Regions from separate parts of the Streptomyces sp. NPDC050504 genome, predicted to be linked through region 3. Evidence: riboswitches for the same ligand, from Rfam matches in the RefSeq annotation. Region 3 holds a riboswitch; each other region holds the start of a gene.
The links. Region 3 has a riboswitch for thiamine pyrophosphate ahead of thiC (phosphomethylpyrimidine synthase ThiC). Riboswitches for the same ligand answer to the same signal wherever they lie in the genome.

Region 1 (7,721 bases), on a different contig from region 3:
ACTGACGCGGGTCGCGCCCACTCAAGACACCAGGAGCAAGTGGTGATCGAAGAAATCCTCCTCGAAGCCGAGGAGAAGATGGAGAAGGCCGTCGTGGTCGCCAAGGAGGACTTCGCGGCGATCCGCACCGGGCGTGCGCACCCGGCGATGTTCAACAAGATCGTGGCCGACTACTACGGCGCGCTGACGCCGATCAACCAGCTGGCCTCGTTCTCGGTCCCCGAGCCGCGCATGGCCGTGGTCACGCCGTTCGACAAGAGCGCGCTGCGCAACATCGAGCAGGCCATCCGCGACTCCGACCTCGGGGTCAACCCGAGCAACGACGGCAGCATCATCCGGGTGACCTTCCCCGAGCTGACGCAGGACCGCCGCAAGGAGTACATCAAGGTCGCCAAGACCAAGGCCGAGGACTCCAAGATCTCGATCCGCTCCATCCGCCGCAAGGCGAAGGAGACGCTCGACAAGCTCGTCAAGGACAAGGAGTCCGGCGAGGACGAGGTCCGCCGTGCCGAGAAGGAGCTCGACGACACCACCGCGAAGTACGTGGCGCAGGTGGACGAGCTGCTGAAGCACAAGGAAGCCGAGCTGCTCGAGGTCTGATGAACGACTCTTCCTGGGGATCCCCGGCGGGAGCCGGATACTGGGGATCGCCCGAGATGGGGGCCGCCCCGGCGGGTCCCGCACACGATGTGCACGAAGCCCAGCAGACTCGGCCCATGCCCATCGTGCCGGACGTTCCCGACGCAGGTAGAGACGCTGACGACCACGATCGCCGGAGTCAGGGGGCCGGGAGTTCCCACGGCCCCCTGTTCCGTGACGAGGCGCCTGTGGCCGCGCGGCCCCTGGCGGAGGAACCCATGGCCGTCCAGCCTCCGACCCCGCCCCAGAAGAAGCGCGCCGGCCGCGACCTGCGCGCCGCCATAGGGGTCGGGGTGGGGCTCGGCGCGGTCATCGTCGCCTCGCTCTTCATCGTGAAGCCCGTGTTCCTCGGCGTGATAGCGATCGCCGTGGTGGTCGGCCTCTGGGAGCTGACCTCCCGCCTGGAGGAGCGCAAGGGCATCAGGGCCCCGCTGGTACCGCTCGCGGTCGGCGGCGCCGCGATGGTCGTGGCGGGCTTCGTCCGGGGGGCCGAGGGCGCCTGGGTGGCCATGGCGCTCACCGCGCTCGCGGTGCTCGTGTGGCGGATGACCGAGCCGCCTGAGGACTACCTGCGGGACGTCACCGCGGGCGTCTTCGCGGCGTTCTACGTGCCGTTCCTGGCCACGTTCGTGGCGATGATGCTGGACGCCCCCGACGGCGACTGGCGCGTGCTGACGTTCCTGCTCCTGACGATCGTCAGCGACACCGGGGCGTACGCGGTGGGCTGGCGCTTCGGCAAGCACAAGCTCGCCCCGCGCATCAGCCCCGGCAAGACCCGCGAGGGGCTGCTGGGCGCCATCGCCTTCTCGATGGTGGCGGGCGCGCTGTGCATGCAGTTCCTCATCGAGGACGGCACGTGGTGGCAGGGCCTGGTGCTCGGCTTCGCGGTCGCGGTCAGCGCCACCCTGGGCGACCTGGGCGAGTCCATGATCAAGAGGGACCTCGGGATCAAGGACATGGGGACGCTGCTGCCGGGCCACGGCGGCATCATGGACCGGCTCGACTCGCTGCTGCCGACCGCGCCCGTGGTCTGGCTGCTGCTGGTGATCTTCGTCGGGTAGTCCCGGCCGGTCCCGGTTATCCTGGAGGGCGCGTCGCTCGTGAGCGACGCGCCCTTCCGGCCTTCCGGGCCCGTCCAGGCGTCCGTCGGCCGGCCACCCCGCACCTCACCCCACTCCCGCGCACGCGGAGGTCGCCCGGCCTCGTCGTACCGAGGAACGCAACTAGGAGTTACCGCCCATGGCACGCCCCGCCCCGGGAGAACTGACCTTCGTGGCGCCGCGCGCGGCGAAGAAGCCGCCGCGCCACCTCGCCGACCTGACGCCCGCCGAGCGCAAGGAGGCCGTCGCCGCGATCGGCGAGAAGCCCTTCCGCGCCAAGCAGCTCTCCACGCACTACTTCGCGCGCTACGCGCACGACCCGGCGGAGTGGACCGACATCCCCGCGGGCTCCCGCGACAAGCTGCGCGCCGAGCTGCTGCCCGACCTGATGAGCGTCGTGCGGCACATCTCCTGCGACGACGACACCACCCGCAAGACCCTGTGGCGGCTGCACGACGGGACGCTGGTGGAGTCCGTCCTGATGCGCTACCCGGACCGGGTCACCATGTGCATCTCCTCGCAGGCCGGCTGCGGCATGAACTGCCCGTTCTGCGCCACGGGCCAGGCCGGGCTCGACCGCAACCTGTCGACCGCCGAGATCGTGCACCAGATCGTCGACGGCATGCGCGCGCTGCGCGACGGCGAGGTCCCGGGCGGGCCCGCGCGGCTGTCCAACATCGTCTTCATGGGCATGGGCGAGCCGCTGGCCAACTACAAGCGCGTCGTCGGCGCCATCCGCCGCCTCACCGACCCCGAGCCCGACGGCCTCGGCCTCTCCCAGCGCGGCATCACCGTCTCGACGGTCGGCCTCGTCCCCGCCATGCTGCGCTTCGCCGACGAGGGCTTCAAGTGCCGCCTCGCGGTCTCGCTGCACGCCCCCGACGACGAGCTGCGCGACACCCTCGTGCCGGTGAACACCCGCTGGAAGGTGCGGGAGGTGCTGGACGCGGCGTGGGAGTACGCCGAGAAGTCCGGCCGCCGCATCTCCATCGAGTACGCGCTGATCAGGGACATCAACGACCAGGCGTGGCGGGGCGACCTGCTCGGGCGGCTCCTCAAGGGCAAGCGCGTGCACGTCAACCTGATCCCGCTGAACCCGACGCCCGGCTCGAAGTGGACCGCGTCCCGCCCCGAGGACGAGAAGGCGTTCGTCGAGGCCATCGCGGCGCACGGAGTGCCGGTGACCGTCCGGGACACCCGTGGCCAGGAGATCGACGGAGCGTGCGGACAGCTGGCCGCTTCGGAGCGTTAGTATCGTGGCTTGAAATTGCATATTCCGGCAGGGGAGCGCCACAGCGCTGAGAGTGCGGCACGCCGCAGACCCTCAGAACCTCGCCCAGGTCATTCTGGGTAGGAAGTTCGGTCACCACTCAAGCTGTTGCGCCCTGCCCGCACGCCGTCGGCGTGCGGGCAGGGCCGCGTCTCTTCCTGGTCACCCAGGAGGAAAAACCAGTGAGCACCACCAGAAGGATCACCGCGGGCGCGCTCGCCGCCGCGCTCGGCGTCACCGCGCTCGCCGCCTGCGGCAGCGACAAGGACGAGAAGGACGGCTCGTCCGGCGCGGGCAAGGGCTCCAAGACCGTCACGCTCGTCAGCCACGAGTCCTTCGCGGCCTCGCCCGACGTGCTGAAGGAGTTCACCCGCCAGACCGGCTACACGGTCAAGGTCCTCAAGAGCGGCGACGCCATCGAGGCACTCAACAAGGAGATCCTCACCAAGGGCTCCCCGCAGGGCGACGTCTTCTTCGGCGTCGACAACACCTCGCTCTCCCGCGCCCTCGACAACGGCCTCTTCACGCCGTACGAGGCCAAGGGCCTGGACCAGGTCGCCGAGTCCGTCCAGCTCGACAAGGACAAGCACCGGGTCACGCCCGTCGACACCGGCGACGTCTGCGTCAACTACGACAAGAAGTACTTCGCCGACAAGAAGCTGGCGCCGCCCGCCTCCTTCGACGACCTGGTCAAGCCGGAGTACAAGGACCTCCTCGCCGTCGAGAACGCCCAGACCTCGTCGCCCGGCCTGAGCTTCCTGCTCGGCACCGTCGCGGCCTACGGCGACGACGGCTGGAAGGAGTACTGGGGCAAGCTCAAGGACAACGGCGTCAAGGTCGTCAACGGCTGGGACCAGGCGTACAACCAGGAGTTCTCCGGCTCGGCCGGCGGCAGGAAGGCCAAGGGCGAGCGGCCGCTCGTCGTCTCGTACGCCTCCAGCCCGCCCGTCGAGGTGCTGTACGCCAAGCCGCAGCCGACCCAGGCGCCCACCGGCGTCGCCGTAGGCACCTGCTTCCGCCAGACCGAGTTCGCCGGGCTGCTGACCGGCGCGAAGAACGAGGCGGGCGGCAAGGCGCTGCTCGACTTCCTGATCGGCAAGCGGTTCCAGGCGGACATGCCGCTCAACATGTTCGTGAACCCGGTGACCGCCAACGTGCCGCTGCCCGAGCTGTTCGTCCGGCACGGCGCCGTGGTCTCCAAGCCGCAGACCATGGAGCCCGAGAAGATCGCGAAGAACCGCGACCAGTGGGTCGGGGCCTGGGCCTCGATCGCCGTCAAGTGAGCCGTACGACGTGATGCGGCGTACGACGTGAAGCGGCGGACGCGCGGGGGCGCGGCGCGGCTGGGGCTGATGCTCCTGCCCGTCGCGTTCTTCGCGGTCTTCTTCGCCTACCCCGTGACCGCCATCGTCGGGCGCGGGCTGAAGGCCGACGGGGCGTGGGAGTTCGGGCGCGTCGGCGAGGTGCTGGGCCGTCAGGACATCCTGGACGTCCTCTGGTTCACCACCTGGCAGGCCGCCGCGTCGACCGCGCTGACCCTGCTGGTCGCGCTGCCCGGCGCGTACGTCTTCGCGCGCTTCGACTTCCCCGGCAAGGCGCTGCTGCGCGCGGTGGTGACCGTGCCGTTCGTGCTGCCGACCGTGGTCGTCGGCACGGCGTTCCTCGCGGTCCTCGGGCGCGGCGGACTGCTCGACGAGGCGTGGGGCGTACGGCTCGACACCACGGTCTGGGCCATCCTGCTCGCCCACGTCTTCTTCAACTACGCGGTCGTCGTACGGACCGTCGGCGGTCTGTGGGCGCAGCTCGACCCCCGGCAGGAGGAGGCCGCGCGGGTGCTCGGCGCCTCGCGCCTCACGGCCTGGCGGCGGGTGACGCTGCCCGCGCTCGGGCCCTCGGTCGCGGCGGCGGGCGTGATGGTCTTCCTCTTCACCTTCACCTCCTTCGGCGTCGTGCAGATCCTGGGCGGACCGTCGTACTCCACGCTCGAAGTGGAGATCTACCGGCAGACCGCCCAGGTCTTCGACCTGTCCACGGCCGCCGTGCTGACCCTGGTGCAGTTCGCCGCGGTCGGCGCGATCCTCGGCGTCCACGCCTGGACCGTACGGCGCCGGGAGAGCGCGCTGCGGCTCGTCGACCCGGCGGGCACCGCCCGGCGGCCCGCGGGCGCGGGGCAGTGGGCGGTGCTCGGCGGGGTGCTGCTGAGCGTGCTGCTGCTGGTGCTGGTGCCGCTCGGGGTGCTGGTGGAACGGTCCTTCGCGGTCGGCGACGGCTACGGCCTCGACTTCTACCGGGCGCTGGGCGAACTCGACCCGGCGGGCGGCGTCTTCCTGGTGCCGCCCATCGAGGCCGTGTGGAACTCGCTGTCGTACGCGGTGGTGGCCACGGCCCTCGCGCTGCTGATCGGCGGGCTCGCCGCCGCCGCGCTGGCCCGGCGCGACGGGCCGCTGCGCCGCCTCGTGCGGGGCTTCGACGCGCTGCTGATGCTGCCGCTGGGGGTCTCGGCGGTGACCGTCGGCTTCGGCTTCCTGATCACGATGGACGAGCCGCCGCTCGACCTGCGCGCCTCCTGGATCCTGGTGCCGCTGGCCCAGGCGCTGGTCGGGGTGCCCTTCGTCGTACGGACCATGCTGCCCGTGCTGCGCGCGGTGGACGGGCGGCTGCGCGAGGCGGCGGCGGTGCTCGGGGCCTCGCCGCTGCGGGTTTGGCGCGAGGTGGACCTGCCGATGGTGCGGCGGGCGGTGCTGGTGGCGGCCGGGTTCGCGTTCGCGGTGTCGCTCGGGGAGTTCGGGGCGACGGTGTTCCTCGCGCGGCCCGACCGGCCGACGCTGCCGGTGGCCGTGGCGCGGCTCATCGGACGGCCCGGCGAGATGAACTACGGGCAGGCGATGGCGTTGAGCACGGTGTTGATGGTGGTGTGCGCGGTGTCTCTGGTGTTGCTGGAGCGGGTGCGGAACGAGCGGACGAGCGGAGAGTTCTGAGGTGCTTCGTCTTGACGGGGTGACCGTGCGGTTCGGGGAGCGGGCCGTCCTCGACGCGGTCGACCTGGAGGTCGCCGACCACGAGATCGTGTGCGTGCTCGGGCCCAGCGGGAGCGGCAAGTCGACGCTGCTGCGGGTCGTCGCCGGGCTCCAGGACGTGGCCGCCGGGCGGGTCGAGCTGGCGGGCGCCGACCAGGCGGGGGTGCCCGTGCACCGGCGGGGGGTGGGGCTGATGTTCCAGGACCACCAGCTGTTCCCGCAGCGGGACGTGGCGGGGAACGTGGCGTTCGGGCTGCGGATGCGGGGGGCTTCGCGCGGGGCCGCCGGGAGTGCCGGGCGCGCTGAGCGGGCGCGGCGCGTGGCGGAGCTGTTGGAGCTCGTCGGGCTGCCGGGCGCCGAGCGGCGGGCCGTCGCCGCGCTGTCGGGCGGCGAGCAGCAGCGGGTGGCGCTCGCGCGGGCGCTGGCCCCCGAGCCGCGGCTGCTGATGCTCGACGAGCCGCTGGGGCAGCTCGACCGGGGGCTCAGGGAACGGCTCGTGGTCGAGCTGCGCGAGCTCTTCGGGCGGCTCGGTACGACGGTGCTCGCGGTCACCCACGACCAGGGCGAGGCGTTCGCGCTCGCGGACCGGGTCGTGGTGATGGAGGCGGGGCGCGTGGCGCAGGCCGGGACGCCTCTTGAGGTGTGGGAGCGGCCCGTTTCGGAGTTCGTCGCGCGGTTCCTCGGGTTCGAGAACGTGGTCGACGCGGTGGTGCGGGGGGACGTCGCCGCGACGGAGTGGGGCGACGTGCCCGTGCCCGGCGGCTCGCCCGAGGGGCCGGGGAAGGTGCTCGTGCGGCCCGGCGGGGTGCGGATCGGGGAGCCCGGGGGCGGTGCGCTGCGGTGTGTCGTCGAGGGGCGGACGTTCCGGGGGAACCACGTGGCCGTGTCGCTGCGGCCCGAGCGGGGGGCCTTGCTGGAGGCGGAGTGCGGATTGCGGGACGCGCCTGAGGCGGGGGCGGTGGTGGGGGTCTCGTTCGAGGCGGGGGAGGTTGTGGTGCTGGGGGTGGGGTAGGTCGTGGGGGCGCCGGTGCGTGGCGCGTGTGCCCCACTCTCGCGCAGGTCCCCGCGCCCCTGAAGGGGCGCCTGTTCGCGCGTACATTGCAAGAAGCCCCGCGCTCCTGACGGGGCGCGGGGCTGTTGTTAGGGCGTGTGTGTCAGTTCCGGGGCGTTCGCCGGTTCTTCCGGCTCCGCCGGGCCCGTGCCGTGGGCTTCTGGGGAGCCGTACCAGGCCACCGCCACCGCTCCCGCCACCGCCAGGGCGAAGCCGACCACTGCCAGCCAGGCCATTCCCGGGCGGGACGCGTCGCCCAGCCACAGGACCCCGATCGCGCCCGGCAGCACCGTCTCGCCCACCACCAGCGCCGCCGTCGCGCCGTTCACCGAGCCGATCTGGAGCGCCACCGTGTGCAGGTACATCCCGCCCGCGCCCGCCACGAAGATCGCGTAGAAGGCCGGGTCCGTGAGCAGCGCGACCGGGTCGAACGGGTCGATGCCGTCGAGGATCCGCACGCCCACGCCGATCGCGCCGAAGCCGAGGCCGGAGAGCAGACCGGCCAGGATCGCGGCGCGGGCCCCCAGGAACCGTACGGCGACCGTGCCGCCGACCATCAGCACCAGCGAGATCACCAGCAGCCACCAGTGCGTGGCCCGCGACGCGTCGCCGCCGCCCTCGTGGCCCGCCGCCGTCGCCAGCAG
Region 2 (7,721 bases), on a different contig from region 3:
GCCCGCCCCGCCACGCGAGCCGTCCCGCCTCCACCCCGTGCCGCATCGCCTCGGCCATCAGCACCGGCTCCCGCGCCCGCGTCACCGCCGACGCCAGCATCACCGCCGCGCACCCCAGCTCCATCGCGAGCGCCGCGTCGGACGCGGTCCCCGCCCCCGCGTCCAGGATCACCGGCACCCCGGCGCGCTCCACGATCAGCTGGAAGTTGTGCGGGTTGCGGATGCCGAGCCCGGACCCGATGGGCGAGCCCAGCGGCATGATCGCCGCGCAGCCCACGTCCTCCAGCTTCCGCGCGAGCACCGGATCGTCGTTGGTGTACGGCAGGACCGTGAAGCCGTCGTCCACCAGGGTCTCCGCCGCGTCCAGCAGCTCCACCCCGTCGGGCAGCAGCGTCCGCTCGTCGGCGACGACCTCCAGCTTGATCCAGTCCGTGCCCAGCGCCTCCCGCGCCAGCCGCGCGGTCAGCACCGCCTCGCCCGCGGTGAAGCAGCCCGCGGTGTTCGGCAGGACCCGGATGCCGAGCCGGTCGAGGACGGAGAGGACCGAGCCCTGCACGGTCGGGTCGAGGCGGCGCATCGCCACCGTCGTCAGCTCCGTGCCGGACGCGGTCAGGGAGCGCTCCAGCACGTCGAGGCTGGGCGCCCCGCCCGTACCCATGATCAGCCGGGAGGCGAACGTGGTGTCCCCGAGGACGAAGGGGTCGTCGGACATCGGTCAGCCTCCCTGTACGGCGGTGAGCACTTCCACGCGGTCGCCGTCCGACAGCGCCGTGCCCGGCCACTGGCTGCGCGGGACGACGGCCTCGTTGACGGCGGCGGCGACCCCGCCCCGCGCGGTGGTGAGCGTCGCGACGAGGGCGTCCAGCGTGGTGCCCGGCGCCAGCTCGCGCACCTCGCCGTTGACGGACACGGTCATGCGGACACCTCCAGGGGGCGCGAGGGGCCGGGGACCCGCGCGAAGCGGCCCGGGGCGAACGGGCGCGCCTCGTCGGGCAGCTCCCCGGTCGCGAGGTACGCCGCCAGCGCGTCGCCGGTGACGGGCGTGAGCAGCACGCCGTTGCGGTAGTGCCCGGTCGCCAGGGCGAGGCCGGGCAGGGCGGTCGGGCCGAGCAGCGGGGCGTTGTCGGGGGAGCCCGGCCGCAGCCCCGCCCTGGTCTCGGTGAGCGGCAGCTCGGTGATGCCGGGCACCAGCTCGTGCGCGTCGCGCAGCAGTTCGTACACCCCGCCCGCCGTGACGGTGGTGTCCCAGCCCAGCTCCTCGCTGGTGGCGCCGACGACCAGCTCGCCGTTCTCGCGCGGCACCAGGTAGACGTGGCTGCCGCGCACCACGGCCCGTACGGTCCGCGACAGGAAGGGCGCGTACGCGCGCGGCACCGTCAGCCGCAGCACCTGCCCCTTGACCGGCCGCACCGGCGGCAGCACGTCGGACGGCACCCCGCCCAGCTCGCCGCTCAGGCTGCCCGCCGCCAGCACCACCTGGTCGGCCGCGAGTTCGGTGCCGTCCACCAGGACGGCTCCGGCGGCCCGGTCCCGCACCACCGAGAGGCGCTCCACCCAGCCGCGCGCGAAGGCCACCCCGGCCCGCTCGCAGGCCGTCAGCAGCGCGGCCGCCAGCCTGCGCGGATCGACCTGGTGGTCGCCCTCGACCTGGAGCCCGCCGCGCACGCCGGGGGCGAGCATCGGCTCCAGGCGGCGGCACTCCCGGCCGGTCAGCCACTGCGACTCCAGGCCCGAGCGGTGCTGGAGGGCGTGGAGTTCGCGCAGGTGGGCGCGGTCGTCGGCGTCCAGCGCGACGGCCAGGGTGCCGCAGGCGCGGTAGCCGACCGACCGGCCGCACGCCTCCTCCAGCTCCGCGACGAAGCCCGGATAGCGGCGCGCGGACTCCAGGTTGAGGCCGAGCAGCGTCTGTTCGCCGTGGTGCAGCTCGGTGACGGCCGCGAGCATTCCGGCCGCGACCTGCGCCGCCCCGCCGCCGGGGTCCGGGTCGGCGACGGTGACCGCGAGGCCCCGTCCCGCCGCCCGCCAGGCCGTGACCAGGCCGATGATGCCGCCCCCGATGACGAGGACGTCGCTTGATCGAGATCGAGACATGGGCGTCCAGCCCCTCCCTTCGCCGGCATGACCCGGATCAGGTTCTTACGGTCGGAGGCCGCCCAGCCTCCCTCTCAGCCCGGTGCGTTCGGGCTCCCGCGAGTGCTTTACCTTGGCCACCCTAAACCCCGGGCTCGACCCTCAGTAAGGGAGCATTCGCCGTGGCACGCACCAGCGCCCCTTCGCTCGACGGACTCGTCCTCGCACCGGTCGCCGACCAGGCGCCGGGCCAGGTCGGTACGCGGACCAGGTTCACCTACCACGAGCGGGACGGCCGGATATGGGCCGAGTACGAGGGCGGTGACGTGGTCCGCGGGCACCTGGTCGGCACCCGGGACGGCGACCGCCTGGACTTCCGCTACGTCCAGTTGAAGCACGACGGGGGAACCTCGTCGGGCCATTGCGTGTCCATGGTCGTGGAGCTGCCCGACGGCCGGGTGCGGCTGGAGGAGACCTGGCGGTGGGAGTCCCAGGAGGGCAGCGGAACCAGCGTGGTCGAGCAATTGTGAGACGGACCGCTACTGACGGACCGTCAGATGAGTAGGGTGGTGCGGATGAGCGAGCAGAAACGAATCGTCGTCGTGGGCGCGGGCATGGCGGGGGCACAGACCGCCGTCGCCCTGCGCGAACAGGGCTTCACCGGGCCGATCACCCTGGTCGGCGCCGAACCCCACCGGCCGTACGACAGGCCGCCGCTGTCCAAGGCGGTCCTGCTCGGCAAGGCGGAAGCGGCCGACGTCGCCTTCGAGATCGACTACGAGGCGCTCTCGGTGGAGCTCGTGCTGGGCCGCGAGGTGACCGGGCTGCGCCCCGGCGACCGCGAGGTCGACACCGCCGAAGGGCCCCTCCCGTACGACGTGCTGGTGCTGGCCACCGGCGCCGAGCCCGTCGTGCTGCGCGGCAGCGAGGACGTCCCCGGCGTCCACCTGCTGCGCACCGTCGAGGACGCCGAGCGGCTGCGCCCCGTCCTCGACGGGCAGCGGGACGTCGTGGTCGTCGGCGCGGGCTGGATCGGCGCCGAGTTCGCCACCGCCGCACGCCAGGCGGGCTGCGCGGTCACCGTCGTGGAGGCCGCCGAGCACCCGCTCGCCGGGGCGCTGCCCGCCGAGGTCGCGGCCCCGATGGCCGCCTGGTACGCGGAGAGCGGCGCCGAACTCCTCACCCGCGCGCGCGTGGCCGCGGTCGAGCCGGGCGCGGTGGTCCTCGCGGACGGCCGCAGGCTCCCGGCGGCCGCCGTGGTCGTGGGCATCGGCGCCCGCCCGGCGACCGGCTGGCTCGCGGGCTCCGGGATCGAGCTCGGCCCCGACGGTTCGGTGACCGCCGACGCGCACCTGCGCACCTCGCTCCCCGACGTGTACGCGGTCGGGGACTGCGCCTCCTTCCCCTCGGCCCGCTCCGGCGCGCGCCTGCTGGTCCACCACTGGGACAACGCCCTCCAGGGGCCCCGTGCGGTCGCGGCCGACATCATCGGCGAGGGCGCCGACGGCGGGCGGGGGAAGGCGTACGACCCCGTCCCGTACTTCTGGTCCGAGCAGTTCGGGCGCTTCGTCCAGTACGCGGGCCACCACGCGCCCGGCGACACGCTGGTGCGGCGCGGCGACCCCGACGGCGCCGCCTGGTCGGTGCTCTGGCTGCGCGAGGGCGCCCTGGCCGCGCTGCTCGCCGTCGGCAGGCCGCGCGACCTGGCGCAGGGCCGCAGACTGATCGAGTCGGGCGTCCCGCTCGACCCGGAGCGCGCCGCCGACCCCGACGTACAGCTGAAAATCGCAGTGCAAAAGCCGTAATCAGGGTCGTTTCGCGGCGTGGCGATTGGCGAACTGTCCCGTTCGCCCGACCCGGCTACCCACTGTCAGTGGGGGATGGCACGCTTGTCCTGTGACCGAGATTGACGCAAACACCGATGCTCTCGTCCCCGCCTGGCTCCACCTCCCCGACATCGCAGAGATGCTCGGCATCGAGGTGACGCGCGTGCGGCAGCTGGTCAAGGAGGGCCAGCTCATCGCCGTGCGCCGTGGGGAGAACCGGACGCTCCAGGTGCCGGCCGCCTTCATCGACGGCGACAAGGTGGTGAAGGGGCTCGTGGGGACCCTGACGCTGCTGAAGGACGACGGCTTCTCCGACGAAGAGATGCTGGAGTGGCTGTTCACTCCGGACGACAGCCTGCCGGGCACGCCCGCGCAGGCCCTCAGCGAGAATCGCGGCACGGAGGTGAAGCGCCGCGCCCAGGCGCTCGCCGTCTGACGACACCGCACGCCGCACACCACGCGCGGTGGTGCGGGGCCGTGTCTCCCACGGCCCCGCACCACCGCCCCATCACGACGGGGGAGTACCACCTGATGCTGTCCGACGCCCGGCTCTACCTCTGCACGGACGCCCGCAAGCGGCAGGGTGACCTCCCCGCGTTCCTCGACGCCGTCCTCTCCTCCGGCGTGGACGTCGTCCAGCTGCGGGACAAGGGCATGGAGGCGGCCGAGGAGCTGGAGCACCTGGCGGTCTTCGCCGACGCCTGCCGCAGGCACGGCAAGCTCCTCGCCGTGAACGACCGGGCCGACGTGGCGCACGCCATCGGCTCCGACGTGCTGCACCTGGGGCAGGGCGACCTGCCGGTCCCCGCGGCGCGCGCCGTCCTGGGACGGCGGGTGCTCATCGGCCGCTCCACGCACGCCGAGGCCGAGGTGGACGCCGCGGCCGCCGAGCCCGGCGTGGACTACTTCTGCACGGGCCCCTGCTGGCCGACGCCCACCAAGCCGGGGCGGTACGCCCCCGGCCTCGGCCTCGTGCGGTACGCCGCCTCGCTCGCCCAGGACCGGCCCTGGTTCGCGATCGGCGGGATCGACGCGGGCAATCTGGACGAGGTGCTCGACGCGGGCGCGCGCCGCATCGTGGTGGTCCGGGCGATCACCGAGGCGGACGACCCCGGGGCGGCGGCCGCCGCCCTCGCGAAGCGCGTCGCCGAGCGGGCCGCGTCGGCGTAGCGGAGGGGGTCGTACCGCCGTACGGTCACAAGTCTGTCCGAGGGGTGGACAACAACCCGGCAAAACCGGCATATCCCATACGCCTGGTTGGGGGACCGGGCTGCCCTGGTTAACCTGCCGGTATGGCCCTTGGTACAGCTTCGACCAGGACAGATCGTGCCCGCACGGTGCGCGAAATGCTTGCGACCGGCAAAACTTCGTATTCCTTCGAATTCCGCGCGCCCAAGACGGAGAAGGGCGAGCGGAACCTCTGGAGCGCGCTACGTCGGGTCGAGGCGGTGGCCCCCAGCTTCGTCTCCGTGACCTACGGAGCGGGCGGTTCCACCCGCGCCGGCACGGTCAAGGCCACGCAGCAGATCGCCGCCGACTCCACGCTCACCCCCGTCGCGCACCTCACGGCCGTCGACCACTCCGTGGCCCAACTGCGCAACATGGTCGGGCAGTACGCCGACGCCGGAATCAGGAACATCCTCGCCGTGCGCGGCGACCCGCCGAACGACCCGATGGGGGAGTGGGTCCAGCACCCCGAGGGCGTGCGGTACGCGGCCGACCTGGTCCGCCTCATCAAGGAGGCCGGGGACTTCTGCGTGGGCGTCGCCGCGTTTCCCGAGATGCATCCGCGCTCGGAAGACTGGGACACCGACGTCCGCCACTTCGTGGACAAGTGCCGGGCGGGCGCCGACTACGCGATCACGCAGATGTTCTTCGACCCCGAAAAGTACCTGCACCTGCGCGACCGGGTCGTTTCGGAGGGCTGCGAGACCCCCATCATTCCCGAGGTCATGCCGGTGACCAGCGTGAAGATGCTGGAGAAGCTCCCCGAACTGAGCAATGCCGTCATCCCGACAGGGCTGAAAGAGCGGATCCTCGCGGTCAAGGACGATCCAGCCGCTGTACGCTCCATTGGCATCGAGTTCGCGACGGAATTCTGCGCGAGGCTGCTTGCCGAGGGCGTCCCCGGTCTGCACTTCATCACGCTGGGCAATTCCACGGCAACGCTCGAAATCTACGACAATCTCGGACTGCACGCGCAGTCGTGACCGGCCGTACCCGCCGACACCCGGGGCGGAGGCCGTAGGAGAGGGGCGGGCATGGGCTGGACGGTCCTCTACATCGCGTTCGGCATCGTCGCGCTGTGGTTGCTGGGCGAGGTGCTGCTCCAGTACAAGGCCCGGCTGCGGTACCGACTGCTGGCGTTCACGGGCTTCGTGGGCGTGGTCATCGGCGTGCTGGTGCCGTCCGTCGTCGTGATCGCGCTCGGCGCGATCATGTTCGCCGTCGGCCAGACGTACGTCACGCTGTCCTTCCGGCGCGGCTTCTCCACGGGCTGGGCGCTCGGCGGCCTGCCCGGCGTGAGCAAGCGGCGCAAGGGCGGGGCCGCGGACCGCGAGCCCGTCCTTGAGGTCTCCGACCTGGAGTACGGGCCGGACGAGCGGGAGCGGCACGAGGCCCCGGCGTTCGAGCCGCAGCCGCTGCCCGACGAGACCGGCCAGTACGGGGTCTACGACGCCACGGCCTACCAGGCGCAGCGCCACGGCGAACAGGGGCTCGGGGAGCAGGGTCTCGGGGAGCGGGGGCAGGGCGAGCAGGGGCAGGGCGAGCAGGGGCAGGGCGTCGGCCACGGCTTCGACCAGGGCTTCGACCAGGGCGGGCTCGGGGCCGAGCCCCAGCCGCAGCACGCCGCGTTCGGCGACGACCCGTTCGGCGGCACGGGCGGCTACGACACCGGCGGCTTCGGCGGTACCGGCCACGCCGGTGACGGGCTCGGCGGCCACGGCGGCCAGCCCGACCACACCGGTCACACCAGCCACTCCGGCCACGACACCTACGCGGGCGCCGGACAGTACGACTACGGCACGTCCCAGCAGTACGCCGCCTACTCCGACCCGTACATCGGCAGCAGCGGCCAGCAGAGCTACGGCTACGACAGCTACGGCGGCCAGCAGCAGTTCGCCGCCGACGCCTACGGCCAGCAGGGGTACGCCGACACCCCGCCCGGCGGCGTCTGGGTCCCGCACCAGCGCGACGGGGAGCAGCAGGTCCCGCCGCCGCAGCCGCACGACCCGTCCGCACAGCACCAGAGCGGCTACGACACGGACTACGGCGACCAGCAGCGGTACCGCTACTGACCACGGTCCCGGAAAGACGGCAGGGCCCCGGAAACCACCGCGTTTCCGGGGCCCTGCCGCCTTTCCGTCCGTAAGGGCCCGTGCCTACTGCGAGCCCTTGAAGCCGTCGCCCTCCACGATCAGCCCCGCGACCAGCGCGCCCGACATCCCCGCGTGCGCGAGCCCGCCGCCCGGGTGCGCCCAGCCGCCGGCCAGGTACAGGCCCGGCAGCCGGGTGCGGTTGCCCGGGTGCAGGTACGCGCCTTCGGCGCCGGCCAGCGAGGGCGCGGCGAGCGGCCCGCCCGCCCGGGGCGCCCGCACCTCGCGCCACAGCTCCCGCTCCCGTACGCCGGGGACGGCTCGCTCCGCCGCGTCGAGCAGCGCCTCGGCCAGGCCCGCCGGGTCGCCGCCGCCGTCCCCGTCCCCGTAGGGCACGGTCGCCGTGACCGTCACCGCCTCGTGGTCCGCGTCGGGCCTGGTGCCCGGGTCGTCGGGGCGCACCACCGCGACCGTCGCCACCGGACCGTCGCCGTGCACCACCGTGCGG
Region 3 (7,721 bases):
GCGGACGACACCGCGGACCACCCCGACCAGGTAGGGCCGTGAGGTGTGCGGCGGTGCGACGGTGGTGGAGGGGTCGATGACTCAGGGGGCCGGTCAGGGACCCGTGGTGCGGACGGCGACGTTGCGCGATTTCCGTGTGCCGCCGTACGCCCAGGCTCCCGCAGCACAGTCCGCCGCCGAGCCCTCGGCGCACAGCGGGCACCCCGGCAACGCCTTCCCCGAGGGCGAGCCGCCGGAGGGGTACACGCCGACCGCGCGCGACCTCCCCGTGATCAACAGGGGCGACACCGTCAAGATGGAGACCGTGCCGCAGCAGCGCCCCGCGCCCGGCGAGAACGGCCTCGGCCCGCTCTACGTCGTCGGCGACGTCCACGGCTACTACGACGAGCTGGTCGCCGCCCTCCACGAGCAGGGCCTCATCGACGAGGCCGGCAACTGGTCCGCGGGCAACGCGCGCCTCTGGTTCCTCGGCGACTTCACCGACCGCGGCCCCGACGGCATCGGCGTCATCGACCTGGTGATGCGGCTCTCCGCCGAGGCGGCCGCCGCGGGCGGCTACTGCAAGGCCCTCATGGGCAACCACGAACTGCTGCTGCTGGGCGCCAAGCGCTTCGGCGACACCCCGGTGAACTCCGGCGCGGGCACCGCCACCTTCCAGGCGGCCTGGCTGCTCAACGGCGGCCAGAAGTCCGACATGGACCGCCTCCAGGACGTGCACCTCCAGTGGATGTCCCGGCTCGACGCCGTGGTCGAGGAGGACGGGCACCTGCTCCTGCACTCCGACACGACCGCCTACCTCGAATACGGCTCCACCATCGAGGACGTCAACGACACCGTCCACGCGATCCTCACCCGCAACGACGCCGACGAGTGCTGGGACCTCTTCCGGAAGTTCACCAAGCGGTTCGCCTTCCGCGACGAGGGCGGCTCCACGGCCGTACGGGAACTGCTGTCGACCTACGGCGGCGAGCGCGTCGTCCACGGCCACAGCCCCATCCCCTACCTGCTGGGAGAGGTCGGATCCGAGGACGGCGACGACTCGGCAGGACCGGTCGTCGAGGGCCCCCACGTGTACGCCGACGGGCTCGCCATCGCCATGGACGGCGGAGTGACCATGGCCGGTAAGTTGCTGGTGGTCCAACTTCCCCTGCATGACTGACGGTTCTCTGGGCAGGCGCCCGTACGACCGGAAGCACCGCGACCATTGGGCCCTATTTCTGGAAAGCCCCTGTCACCCCGTGCCGTAACCGCTCTACCATCGGCGTATCCGTAGCAGGCTCTCCTCCGTTTCGCCCAATCGCCCGGTCATCGCGGGCAATCCGGCCCTACGGAGCATCGGGGGATGCACATGAACAGCGCTCCGCACCTGCTGACCGAGGACCGCCCGGAGTTCGAGCGGATCCTCGACGACGCACTGCGCCACGCGCACGACCGGCCCGACCTCGCCTCTGTGGGCGAACGGCTCAACCTGGAACAGCTGCGCACCATGGCGCTGAACGCCACCGCGCTGATCACCGCGGCCGCCGCAGCCGAGTACGACCACTACGTGAAGGCCCGCGACGAACTGCGCGCGCCCGAGGACCCGCTCTCGACGCGCGACTCCGACCCCGACCCCATGACGGACGCGGCGGCCGGGTCGGGAGCGGGAGTCGCCGCGGTCGTCACCGTCCTGGCACCCGTCCTCGCGGGCGCATCCGCCGCGATCTTCCTGATCGTCGGCTACCTCCTTCAGATGCTGAGCCCCGCGCCCGTCTTCGCTGACACCCTGGTCGCGGCGGGCTGGTTCTTCGGGGCCGTCACGGCGGCCAGCATCCTGGTAGCCGCCGTGGCCCTGCTCATCGCCGCCCTGCGCAACAGCTCCACCCAGGAACCCGCGGTCGACGAGGAGGAGGGACTGACCGAGGAGGTGTCGCGCGCCCGCGAGGCCTGGCGCCACGCCCTGTTGGAGCGCGGTCTGCTGCCCTTCCTGCGGGACGCCCTGGCCGATCCGAGCGTCGACCCGACGTCGAACCGCAAGCCCTACCGGTCCAGCGGCCGCATACCGAAGGTCGGCTACAGCGGCCCCGACTTCGCGAGCCCCAACGAGGGGCCGGTGGCCGGGCCCCGGCCGACCTTCACCAGCCCCGACTTCACGAGTCCCGACTACGGCGGCCCCGAGCACCAGCCCGAATGACGGACGGGCGCACCGGGGCCGCACCCGTTTCACGGTTTCACGTGAAACATCGCTCTGTTCAGTTGGCGATCGGGAGGTAGACCCGGTTGCCCGCCTCGGCGAACTCCTTGGACTTCTCCGCCATGCCCGCCTCGATCTCCTCCGCCGCTGACCCCTCGGACGAGAGGTCGCCGCCGTGCTCGCGCCTGATGTCCTGCGAGATCTTCATCGAGCAGAACTTGGGGCCGCACATGGAGCAGAAGTGCGCCGTCTTCGCGGGCTCGGCGGGCAGCGTCTCGTCGTGGAACTCCCGCGCCGTGTCCGGGTCGAGGGCCAGGTTGAACTGGTCCTCCCAGCGGAACTCGAAGCGCGCGTCGGAGAGCGCGTCGTCCCAGTCCTGTGCGCCCGGGTGCCCCTTGGCGAGGTCCGCCGCGTGCGCCGCGATCTTGTACGTGATGACGCCGGTCTTCACGTCGTCGCGGTTGGGCAGGCCCAGGTGCTCCTTGGGCGTGACGTAGCAGAGCATCGCCGTGCCCCACCAGGCGATCATCGCGGCGCCGATGCCCGAGGTGATGTGGTCGTACGCCGGGGCGACGTCCGTGGTCAGCGGGCCGAGCGTGTAGAACGGCGCCTCCTCGCAGATCTCCTGCTGGAGGTCGATGTTCTCCTTGATCTTGTGCATCGGGACGTGCCCGGGGCCCTCGATCATCGTCTGCACGTTGTGGCGCTTGGCGATGGTGTTCAGCTCGCCCAGCGTCTTCAACTCGGCGAACTGCGCCTCGTCGTTGGCGTCCGCGATCGACCCCGGGCGCAGCCCGTCGCCGAGCGAGTACGTGACGTCGTACGCCGCGAGGATCTCGCAGAGCTCCTCGAAGTTCTCGTAGAGGAACGACTCCTTGTGGTGTGCCAGGCACCACGCGGCCATGATCGAGCCGCCGCGCGAGACGATGCCGGTCTTGCGGCGCGCGGTCAGCGGCACGTACCGCAGCAGCACGCCCGCGTGGACCGTCATGTAGTCGACGCCCTGCTCGGCCTGCTCGATGACCGTGTCCTTGTAGATCTCCCAGGTCAGCTCCTCGGCCTTGCCGTCGACCTTCTCCAGGGCCTGGTAGAGCGGCACGGTGCCGATCGGCACGGGGGAGTTGCGCAGCACCCATTCGCGGGTGGTGTGGATGTTGCGGCCCGTGGAGAGGTCCATGACCGTGTCGGCGCCCCAGCGGGTCGCCCAGGTCATCTTCTCCACCTCCTCCTCGATGGAGGAGGTGACCGCGGAGTTGCCGATGTTGGCGTTGACCTTCACCAGGAACCGCTTGCCGATGATCATCGGCTCGATCTCCGGGTGGTTGACGTTGGCCGGCAGCACCGCGCGCCCGGCCGCGATCTCCTCGCGGACGACCTCGGGGGAGACGTTCTCGCGGATCGCGACGTACTCCATCTCCGGCGTCACCTCGCCCCTGCGGGCGTACGCGAGCTGGGTCACCGCCTGCCCGTCGCGGCCCCGGCGGGGCTGGCGCGGGCGGCCGGGGAAGACCGCGTCGAGGTTGCGCAGACCGCCGCGCGGCGCGGTGTGCTTGATCCCGTCGTCCTCGGGGCGGACCGGGCGGCCCGCGTACTCCTCGGTGTCGCCGCGCCCGATGATCCAGTTGTCCCGCAGCGGAGGCAGCCCGCGCCGCACGTCGGTGTCGACGTTCGGGTCGGTGTACGGCCCCGACGTGTCGTACAGCGTCACGTCCTTGCCGTTGGTGAGGTGCACCTGACGGACCGGCACGCGGAGGTCGGGGCGCGAGCCCTCGACGTATCCCTTGTGCCAGCCGATGGACTTCCCGGCCTCGTTCTGCGTGGAGGCAGGCGTGCGTGCGTCCGATGTGGTCATGAGACCTACTCCCTACGCCGGCATTACCCGGTAACAGGTTCGGCGGTCGGCGCAGCTGCGACCCGTGTCGTCGTCAGCGCCCTCTCAGCCCGGTGCTCCGAGCTCCCGCGTGTGCAAGGTTTTGCCCCCACGCTAGCGTCCTCGCTGGCGCGCTGAACAGAGGGCCCCGTCCGTTCTTGCGATGATCGGTCGGTGACGTCCCCACACCACGCGCCCGAGGCCGAGCCCCCCGCCCCCGCCCACTCCCACGGCCACTCCCACAGCCACGGGCCCGCCGCGCCCGTCTCCAAGCACCTGCGGAAGGTCATCGCCGCGGTCCTGATCCCCTTCGCCACCGCGGTCTTCGTCGGGCTGTGCGTCCTGTGGCCGGGCGGCGCCCCCGCCCATGAACGCACCGGGGTCGGCTTCGACCGGCAGACCGAGACGGGCAGGGTCGCCAAGGTCGAGGCGGTCGACTGCAAGGACGTGAACGCCGGTCAGGTGCCGCCCGCCGGTGACCCGTCCACCGCACAGGGCGGCAAGGCGGCCGGCGCCGAGCGGAAGGGGTGCAAGAAGGCCACGGTCGAGGTGACCAGCGGCAAGGACAAGGGCCGCACCTTCGTCGAGATCGTCCAGCCCGGCGCACCGCGCCAGTTGGAGCACGGTCAGGGCGTGGTGGTGGCGTACGCCCCGGACGCGCCCCGCGAGCTCCAGTACTCGGTGACCGACGTGAACCGGAAGTTCCCGATGGCACTGCTGGCCGGGATCTTCGCGCTCGCGGTGGTCGCGGTCGGGCGGATGAAGGGCGTGATGGCGCTGATCGCGCTCGCCGTGTCCTTCGCCGTACTGACCCTGTTCATCCTCCCGGCGATCCTCCAGGGCTCCAACCCGCTGGTGGTGGCGGTGGTCGGGGCGAGCACGATCATGCTGATCGCGCTCTACGCCTGTCACGGCCTCACCGCCCGCACCTCCGTCGCCGTCCTCGGCACGCTCATCTCGCTGCTGCTGATCGGGCTGCTCGGCTCGCTCTTCATCGGCCAGGCGTTCCTCAGCGGCAACACCGACGACAACACCGGGCTGATCCACGGCCTCTACCCGAACATCGACATGTCGGGGCTGCTGCTCGCGGGCGTCATCATCGGTTCGCTGGGCGTCCTGGACGACGTGACGGTCACCCAGACGTCGGCGGTCTGGGAGCTGCACCAGGCGGATCCGACGATGGGCGTCCGCAAGCTGTACCGGGCGGGCATCAGGATCGGCCGGGACCACATCGCGTCGGTCGTGAACACGCTCGTACTGGCCTACGCGGGCGCCGCGCTGCCGCTGCTGCTGCTCTTCTCGATCGCGCAGTCCAGCGTGGGGACGGTCGCCAACAGCGAGCTGGTGGCCGAGGAGATCGTCCGGACGCTGATCGGCTCGATCGGCCTGGTCGCCTCGGTGCCGGTGACCACCGTGCTGGCGGCGCTGGTCGTCTCGGCCGACCGGCCGAGCGGGGCCGGGGCCGCGGCGGCCCCCGTACGCGGCGGAAGGGGCCGCCGCCGCAAGAAGTAGCGGCGACGGCCCCTTCCGTACGGGGCGGGCGGGGTCAGCCCGCGCTCTGCTCCTCGGCCAGGATCCGGCCCAGGGCCTCCTCCAGGTGCACCTCGAACTCACCGAGCGCACGCTCCTGGCCGAGCGGCACGAGCTTGTCGGTCCGGTCGAGGAAGGCGACCAGCGGCGCGGCCCCGGCCCTGAAGAGCGCCCGGTCGCCACCGACCTGGAGCCGGATGTGGACGTCGCTGAGGTTGTCCGGCTCCGCGGGGGAGACGTGCACGTCGCCGTCGCCGCTCGGCCTGCCGAGCCCGTCGAGCAGCAGTTCGCGGCCGAACGCCCAGGTGACGGGGGCATCGCCGGGCAGATGGAAGGTCATGCGTACTGCGTACGGATCGCGCATCTCGTACCGGAGCTCCACCGGGATACGGAAGGAGAGCTCCTCGGAGACGAGGAAGCTCATCATGACCTCTGCCTGAACGGATTCGAGCATTGCCTAACCCCGCAGTAGATGAAACTGGCCAGGAATGATCCCCACTGGCTCTCTTGACGCCATCGTGCTGTACCCGCTAACAGATCACAAGGAGTGAGTTTTCAGATACTGATAGAGAAGGCCAGGGAGCTCACGAGCGCCCCCACTTCGCTCCGCAACTGCTCAACTGCGGGGAGGAGACGGCCTTCTTGGTGCACGGGGAGAGAAATGGCCATGGTCGCGGCAGTTGTACCGACAGTAATCGGAATCGCCGCGCAGACCGTCCCCAGCGCGTACTCCTGGCGCTCGATGACCGGCTTCATGCGCTCCATCGAGCCGAGCCGCTCCATCAGCGCGCGCTGCCCCGGCACCGAGTAGCGCGTCACGGGCTGGACGGGGTGCCGGTCGAGGTGGTCCTGGCGGCTCTTCTCGTCGAGCTGGCTCAGCAGGCACTGGCCCAGCGCGTGGGCGTGGCCGGTCTCGCGGAAGTCCGCCCACTCCTCGACGGCGGGGGCGTTGGGGGTGTCGGCGACGGCGACGAGCTCGATCTCCCCCTCGCGGTAGACCGCGAAGTAGACCGGGACGCCGATGACGTCCCGCCAGTGCTCCAGCGAGTCACTGATCTTGGTGCGACGATTCTGCTGCGCTCCGCCACCGGCCAGCCGCTCGGCCGCGTCGCCGTACAGGAACACGCCCTTCTCGCGGCGCAGATATCCCTCGTGCGTCAGGGTGCGCAGCAGGTGGTACGCGGTGGGGAGGGGGAGTCCGGCCTCGCGCGCCAGCTGTTTGGCGGGGGCGCCGTCCCGGTGGGAGCCGACGGCCTCCAGCAGCCGCAGGGCCCGTTGCACCGACCCGATCAGGGTGGGTACCGCCGAATGCGATGGCGTGGCCAAAGGGCACCCCCAGGCGTGCTGACGGGCTGCCGGCCCGCCCGCGGGGGCCTCCCCCGCGCGCCCACCACAAGCCTGGGTCTCCATTCGAACGACCGTGGCAATCACCGGACTTGGCGGTCACCGGCCCTTGATTCCCAGGAGGCGGCAGAGGGTCGTCACTCTATCGGCAGCCCCCGGTCGCGGGTGGGGTTTCGCCCGGAGCGTTCCCCCGGCCGGGCTAACCCGCACACGCCCCGTTCACCAGCTGTCGCCGCGGTTCGTCGAGGACGACATGAACTTCCGTACGACGTAGATCAGGCCGCCGACGATCGCCACGAAGAGCAGGGCCTTGAAGAGCAGGCCGATCACGAAGCCGACCACGCTCGCTATCAGGCTGCCGAAGACGAACAGCGCGATGACGGGCACGGCGACCCACTTCACCCACCAGGGCATCCCCTTGAACACCTCTCGCACGTCTGCCATGGCCCTCTCCCTCGCTGTCTCCGCACCGCTCGCGCGGCGTGCCCGGCGCTACCGCCGCTTCCTGATTCGATGCTAGGCGCGGGACAGGGGCCGACGGGGGCCTCGCGCCCCCCGCTCTCCCCTGACCCGACCCCTAGGGAATCCGGAGTTCCGAATCAGCTCTCAGGCGGAGAGAAGACCACCATGACCCTCAGGTCCTCGGTGATGTGGTGGAACTTGTGCGGCACTCCCGCCGGTACGTAGACCACGCTGCCCCGCCCCACCTGCGTCGTCTCGGTGCCCACCGTGATCGACGCGCGGCCGCTGACGACGAAGTAGACCTCGTCCTGGTCGTGCGGGTTCTGCGGGTCGAGCTCGCCC

Region 1: it holds a riboswitch for thiamine pyrophosphate, as region 3 does, so the genes downstream of both, ACIBNE_RS39090 (thiamine ABC transporter substrate binding subunit) here and thiC (phosphomethylpyrimidine synthase ThiC) in region 3, are expected to answer to the same signal.
Region 2: it holds a riboswitch for thiamine pyrophosphate, as region 3 does, so the genes downstream of both, thiO (glycine oxidase ThiO) here and thiC (phosphomethylpyrimidine synthase ThiC) in region 3, are expected to answer to the same signal.

What each region holds. Positions count from the first base shown of each region.
Region 1 covers NZ_JBITHO010000016.1:102,207-109,927, reverse strand. Annotated here, with positions in the region: gene frr (ribosome recycling factor) at 43-600, shown strand; gene ACIBNE_RS39100 (phosphatidate cytidylyltransferase) at 600-1,700, shown strand; gene rlmN (23S rRNA (adenine(2503)-C(2))-methyltransferase RlmN) at 1,879-2,991, shown strand; TPP riboswitch at 3,011-3,114, shown strand; gene ACIBNE_RS39090 (thiamine ABC transporter substrate binding subunit) at 3,192-4,292, shown strand; gene ACIBNE_RS39085 (ABC transporter permease) at 4,362-5,987, shown strand; gene ACIBNE_RS39080 (ABC transporter ATP-binding protein) at 5,989-7,038, shown strand; gene ACIBNE_RS39075 (hypothetical protein) at 7,167-7,721, opposite strand, start outside.
Region 2 covers NZ_JBITHO010000008.1:401,493-409,213, reverse strand. Annotated here, with positions in the region: gene ACIBNE_RS29985 (thiazole synthase) at 1-712, opposite strand, end outside; gene thiS (sulfur carrier protein ThiS) at 716-916, opposite strand; gene thiO (glycine oxidase ThiO) at 913-2,091, opposite strand; TPP riboswitch at 2,089-2,201, opposite strand; gene ACIBNE_RS29970 (hypothetical protein) at 2,253-2,600, shown strand; gene ACIBNE_RS29965 (NAD(P)/FAD-dependent oxidoreductase) at 2,646-3,875, shown strand; gene ACIBNE_RS29960 (Rv2175c family DNA-binding protein) at 3,967-4,332, shown strand; gene thiE (thiamine phosphate synthase) at 4,428-5,066, shown strand; gene metF (methylenetetrahydrofolate reductase [NAD(P)H]) at 5,189-6,106, shown strand; gene ACIBNE_RS29945 (hypothetical protein) at 6,158-7,195, shown strand; gene ACIBNE_RS29940 (phytoene desaturase family protein) at 7,280-7,721, opposite strand, start outside.
Region 3 covers NZ_JBITHO010000003.1:769,048-776,768, reverse strand. Annotated here, with positions in the region: gene ACIBNE_RS14385 (metallophosphoesterase) at 62-1,159, shown strand; gene ACIBNE_RS14380 (hypothetical protein) at 1,343-2,173, shown strand; gene thiC (phosphomethylpyrimidine synthase ThiC) at 2,232-4,025, opposite strand; TPP riboswitch at 4,018-4,144, opposite strand; gene ACIBNE_RS14370 (YibE/F family protein) at 4,218-5,555, shown strand; gene ACIBNE_RS14365 (SsgA family sporulation/cell division regulator) at 5,590-6,027, opposite strand; gene ACIBNE_RS14360 (IclR family transcriptional regulator) at 6,129-6,854, opposite strand; gene ACIBNE_RS14355 (DUF5326 family protein) at 7,137-7,352, opposite strand; gene ACIBNE_RS14350 (cupin domain-containing protein) at 7,517-7,721, opposite strand, start outside.